DNA from 2 places in the Cytobacillus sp. FSL R7-0696 genome. Region 1 is predicted to be linked to the other one. Evidence: predicted binding sites of a transcription regulator. Region 1 holds the regulator's gene; the other holds the start of a gene.
What was found. Region 1 encodes LexA, which represses DNA repair genes until DNA is damaged. Its sites were predicted from a motif close to CGAACATATGTTCG; they were not measured.
Positions count from the first base shown of each region.

Region 2: the regulator LexA is predicted to act here: its motif matches at 1,392-1,405, upstream of MKX29_RS17395 (Y-family DNA polymerase).

Region 1 covers NZ_JBBOWA010000001.1:4,339,042-4,342,259, reverse strand. The annotation lists gene MKX29_RS22135 (hypothetical protein) at 1-12, shown strand, start outside; gene MKX29_RS22130 (hypothetical protein) at 280-627, shown strand; gene MKX29_RS22125 (DUF4257 domain-containing protein) at 1,201-1,485, opposite strand; gene lexA (transcriptional repressor LexA) at 1,682-2,329, opposite strand; gene yneA (cell division suppressor protein YneA) at 2,461-2,793, shown strand; gene MKX29_RS22110 (YneB family resolvase-like protein) at 2,808-3,218, shown strand, end outside.
Region 2 covers NZ_JBBOWA010000001.1:3,365,064-3,368,281, reverse strand. The annotation lists gene MKX29_RS17400 (YolD-like family protein) at 1-42, opposite strand, end outside; gene MKX29_RS17395 (Y-family DNA polymerase) at 66-1,325, opposite strand; gene MKX29_RS17390 (NADH-dependent flavin oxidoreductase) at 1,797-2,912, opposite strand; gene MKX29_RS17385 (SDR family NAD(P)-dependent oxidoreductase) at 2,998-3,218, opposite strand, start outside.

The DNA of each region.
Region 1 (3,218 bases):
GAAACACGATAGTTAGGAGTTTCTTTATTGTGTCTTAGCGGATGCAAGGGCTATAACTGTTTAGTATTAACATTCAACTTGGTATCTATTTAATAGATACCAAAAATCGAGTCCAAAGCAGCCATAACGGCTGCTTCTTTATTTTATAGTTAGGTTTGACAAACAAAAAGAAGGTTCACAGAGAAAATAAAATGGTCTTTTAACAGGGGGATATAGCCCGTACATCTCCAAGACCCTCGACATATAGTATTAACATAATGATAGAAAGGAGGAAGAGATATGGGATATAATAATTGTTTTTTTGGAAGAAGACCAAGATATTCAGACTCATATGGATATGACAACAACAATCATGGTTGTGGTAATTACAGCAAAGATGACAATAAGGATTGTGGCTGTGATGAGTTCTTTAAGAACATTTCCCGTGGTGAGGATGTGAGAGTATTTCTTAAAGGTGGCGGCCATGTGTTCGGGGAGTTTATCGATATTCGCGGTAATTTAGTCTTCCTAGCTAAAGCAGACTGTGATCGTCACGATGATCGTCACGATCATTGTTGTTGTGACAAGAAAGCTCGTGTACGAATTACTACGATCTGTTGTGATGATATCGTTGCAGTTGAAGTATAAGGAACTTAGGAAACCCGTAAGTTGAAAGTGCTTTTACTTTGTTTTAATGGAAGCTAATATATGGGAAAATAACTATTGCTGATACTAAAAGGCATATTCAAATGCAGTTTTAGCGGCAGCTTCAGACTGTAGACAAACTCCTTATATGAGTTTGTCTACAGATTTATTAAGATTAGGAAGAAAATTTATAAGTATTGATGCGGATAATCGAAATCAATAAGAAATAGTATTTTGTTTTAGTTACCAATCAATTGAATAATTAGCATTTAATCCAGTTAGCCATCTGTTTTTCATGAAAAATGCTTTATTTTTTATTTACCCATAAAACATCATGTTTAAAAACAATATTTCGTATTGAATTGATGAACCGTACTTCAGGAGAGTGGTTCTATGTGCTGTGTAAGACATACATATGACAATTTAAGAAGCTACTCAACGTTAAACAAAATGGTAATGTGTTATATCCCTTCCATAAAGGTGAAACAGACTGTTTAAGCGGGAAGTTAGTTGTCTAGATATAATTAAATCTTGTTATATACAACAAAAAACCGTTCATAAGAACGGAATAAAATTTTATTCTTGATCTTTTACTTTTAGGGTATCTAATAATTTTAAGATACCCTCACCTCCCATACCAGATACGAGAGAGATGATGAAAACAGCAGTGGGGGAATCCGGTGTTGTTGTCACAATGACAAATACGGACGCCAGTCCTCCTAGTAAGATGTCTTCTAAGAACCCTAAATAAATGAATTTTTTTGTCATCCGTGGCTTGACTAGTTTGCCTAATCTCTGCAAATGTCCTGCAACACCGACAATTCCACCAATCAACGCAGCGAAGAGAATGTTCATTAACATTTTTCCTTCACACTCCTAAAGCCGAGATTTTTTTGCGACCTTAGGTTGATTCTTGGTGTAAATTTCATTATAATATATTTTTGTCTCCATGTAATGATTCTATTTTACTGAATTTTTCAAATTTTATAATTGTATGAGTAACATATAAAGATAATTGCAACTATTAAAAAGGAGTGTCAATAATGACACTCTTTTTTTAGTGTATTTGGCGATAAACACCAATTACTTTGCCTAAAATAGATACATTGTGCAGGATAATCGGCTCCATGGTAGGGTTTTCTGGTTGCAAGCGGATAAAGTTCTTCTCTTTAAAGAATCGCTTAACGGTGGCCTCATCATCTTCTGTCATAGCAACCACGATTTCTCCATTATTTGCTGTTTGTTGCTGCTTGACTATGACATAATCACCATCTAATATGCCAGCTTCAATCATACTTTCTCCCATAATTTCAAGCATGAAGATATTTTCATCACTCGGAGCCATTCTTTCAGGTAAAGGAAAATATTCCTCAACATTCTCAATCGCAGTAATGGGGTGACCAGCAGTAACCTTACCGATAATAGGAACATTCACCGTTTGCACTTTAGGAATTGGGTTGCTTTCTTCTAAATTTAATACTTCAATGGCACGGGGTTTTGTCGGATCTCGACGAATAAGTCCTTTACTCTCTAGTCTGGCTAGATGGCCATGTACGGTTGAACTTGAAGCAAGTCCAACAGCTTCACCTATTTCCCTAACGGAAGGTGGATAACCTTTTTGTTTTACTTCATCTTTTATAAAATTCAATATATCTTGCTGCCTCTTAGATAATTTCACGCTATCACGCACCTTCGTCAATTTCATTAAGATTATTATACCATCAGTAGTAAATAGATACAAACATAAGTTCGAATTTTCTTATTGACAGAAACAAATGTTCGCATTATACTAAAATTATCAAATCGAACATATATTCTATTCAGGGGTGGCAATTAATGATAAAACAATTGTGGAATTCTTATAGTTATGCTATTATTCTTATCGCTTTTAGTTTCGGTATGGCTTTCTTATTATTTTTGAACACTGGTAATGCAAATCAGGTGGAATATGTAAAAGTTGAAGTAAAACAAGGAGATTCTTTATGGAAAATGGCGGAGGAATTTAAAGATGCCCATCATATGTCTTCTAAAGACTTTGTTGCTTGGGTAGAAGAATTTAATCATATACATTTAGGTAAAATACATCCTGGTGATAAGGTGTATCTTCCCATTACAGATGGTGAAATAATATCTGAAACAAATTTAGCTAGTGTGATATTAGAAGACTAAAGGAATGAAAGAGAATGAATGTAATTATATATTGCAGAGTGAGTACGACGAAAGATACCCAGGAAACGTCTCTTGCTAGACAAGAGGAAGAACTTTTACATTTAGCGAGAATGAAGGATATGAATGTGGTTGAAGTCATACGTGAGAAAGCAAGTGGTTATGATTTAGAAAGAATTGGTTTGTTGCAATTATTGGAGTTACTTAAACAAAATCAAGCAGAGGCTGTTCTTATTCAAGATGAAACCAGGATTGGAAGAGGAAATGCTAAAATTGCCATCTTACATTGTATACTTAAGGAAAATGGGAAAATTTATACTATTGCCCATAATGGAGAATTGCAACTTTCAGATTCTGATTCTATGGTATTACAAATTGTTAGCATGGTTGAAGAGTATCAAAGAAAACTACATAATGTAAAAATAAAA
Region 2 (3,218 bases), 970 kb from region 1:
CATCATTGAAACCCATTTCTTATTCCCACGATCACGAAGCATCACTTATTCCTTCTTTCTCCTTACTATTTTTTATGACCACCGACAAGTGTTGCTCTATGTCTCGCTGTACCTGCATCGGTATAAGAAACCGCTCGCAATAAGGAAGCAGATCCGAAGCGGGCACGAATGCGATCGACGGTATAGCCGAGCTTGCGCTTGTTAAAGCCGTTTTGATCAAATAAACTAAGCTGATACTCGTGATCATCGGTTATTTGTCCAAGAGAAATAGTAATCTTCCGAACCGTTTTGCCGTTATAATGTTCATCTAATAAAGCTAAACAAACATGATAAATGGTCATTGTTACATTTGTCGGCTCCTCCATTGTCCGAGAACGATAAAATCCACCACCAAACTCATCCTTGCTATATCCAAGCCCAAAATGAACGGTTCTTCCAGCCTTACGATGTGTGCGCGCCCTTCTTGCAACCTCCTCACACATTTCTAAAACAACATGCTTGATTTCTTCTTTATCAGTATAATCTCGAAGCAAGATTTGACTTTTCCCAAAGCTAATTTGACCTTGTAAAATCGGAGCACCGATTTCTGACAAATCTATTCCCCATGCGTGATAATAAAGCTGATTGCCCATAATACCAAACTTTTTTTCTAGTGTAGTTAGATTAAAATGGGCAAGCTGACCAACCGTGAAAATGCCCATACTGTTCAAATTTTTCTCCATTCTACTGCCTATACCCCACATTTGACTTAATGGAGAAATCGGCCAAAGCTTTTCTTCTATTTGTTCATAAGTCCACTCAGCAATACCAGCCTTCTTTGCTTCTAAATCAAGACAAAGCTTTGCCATTAACATATTAGGACCAATCCCAACAGATGAAGGTAGTTGAAATTCCCTTTCGATATCATCTTTTATCTTTTGGGCAATCGTATAGGCGTCACCCCATATATGTTCTGTTCCGTCAATACGAATAAAACTTTCATCGACACTATAAGTGTGCACAGCCTCTTTTGGTACATAGCGATGAAATACACGTGTAATTTCCATAGAGACACGTAAATACGTAGCCATCTTTGGCTCTTCAATAATAATGCGGGGGTCATTGGGTACTTCAAATAGCCTCGATCCTGTTTTTATGCCAAATTCTTTCTTCATTCTCGGTGAAGCAGCAAGAATGACACTGCCTTTACGATCATGATTTCCCGCCACTACAAGATAGCATTCCATTGGATCTAATCCCCGTATAACAGCTGAACAACTGGCATAGAAGCTCTTCATATCTATACATAAAATTTGTTGTTTTGGCATTACACTATAATCAACCATTAGATTGCCTCTTCCCACTATAAAATAAGAACTTATGTTCCGTTTATTTATACCCATAATATTAACCGAATATACGTTCCCTTTCAATGGAAATTTTACGACGAATTTCTTATATTCGACTGTCTAGACAAAACCTGGGATTAAATAAGAATAGCTCTATCATTAGATGAGATGGCCTATGGGGAAAAACAAACTCTTGTACAGCAGAAGGCTGCTCCTTCCATTATCCTATGTATAAATATTCGACATATTATGATATTTTGCCTAAATCTAAAAAGTCCCAGCTTTTCGTCTTTTATTTGACATGCCTGTTATTTAACGAGAATGTTTAATGGATAGTCAAAAAAATCACTGTTTTTCCGCTATCTTTGACCGTTTCACTATTGATGTATGAGCAAACCGCTTTTGTAACCAAAATAAGACAAAAAAAAACATGAACAAATTGTTCATGTTCATGTTTTCTAAAGATTTCTAGCGAGTAAATGGGACCCAACCTTCTGCAGCTAGGATCACTTCCCATAATCCGTTCGGAATGTCATATTTATCTCTTTCTTTTAAATTCAGGGCATATTCTATTTTCTCAAGACGATCTTCTTGAATATATGCAGCCCATCTTGGTGAAATGAGTAATTCTCTACCTATAGCAATAAGCGGGATATTTCGTTCTCTAACAGCTAATGCGTCATCAGGTGAATTCACTTTTCCAACGGCCATTAACGGAACACGTCCGTTAATTACTTCATTCACCAGCTCAATTCTTGTGCGCTCTGTATCCGCCCCGCGGTGAGGAGTAGATAGTACATGCATAAGAGAGATGTGCAAATAATCGAATGGAAGATTTGATAAAGCATCCACTAGTTGAAAGGTTTCAGTCATTGTTAAACCAGGTGTCGACGGCTCTTCAGGTGAGAAGCGATAACCGAAAATAAATGGTCTCTTTGCATGCTTATCAATCGCTCTTTGGCAAGCTTCCGCAACAGCCAATGGAAACTTCATCCGATTTTCTACAGATCCACCCCATTCATCCGTACGGTTATTCGTATAAGGGGAATAAAACTGCTGTACTAAATACCCGTTTGCACCATGAATTTCTACTCCATCAAAACCTGCTTCAATTGCTCTTCTCGTTGCTTCTCCAAAAGCTTCGATGATTTCTTCAATTTCCCCTGTCGATAGGGCACGAGCCTTTTGGTTATCACGATCGATATTTGACGCAGATACAACATCACCATCGGGAACAAGTTCAGAAGGACATGAAATGCCGCCGTGATGAATTTGTATCACCGCTTTTGCCCCTTCTTGTTGAACCGTCTCAGCTAGTTTTTTTAAACCAGGAATAAACTGGTCATCGTAAATAGCTGGTTGACCAGGAAAAGCTTTACCATTTGGTGTTACATTGGCACAAGCAGTAATAACTGTACCTAAATCCTTTGCACGGGCCTTAATAAAGACTAATTCTTCTTCTGAAATAGAGCCATCATCATTAGAAGAATAATGTGTCATCGGTGCGAGTGCAAGTCTATTTTTAACTGTCACACCGTTAGGAAATGTATAGGATTCAAATAACGGTTCAAATTTTGCTTTCATATTTATCACCTTTTCTCTATAAATATCTTCACGATTTCACCATATAGATAAAAACAGCCCGATGCAAACCATTCAACTTGAAACATTATTTTTTATTAAACACACCGCGTCCAGCCCATTCAAATAATCTGGGAGCAATGGCAAATACTTTACTCCCTAAATTCATCCACCTTGGGAGATTGACCTCTCTTGTTGGCGTCAACATCACATCAACAACTTTTCGCGCAACATACTCCGGCTTTAACATATATCGCTGAACATTTTTCACATATGTGCCTTCTTTATCAGCAATATCAAAAAAATTCG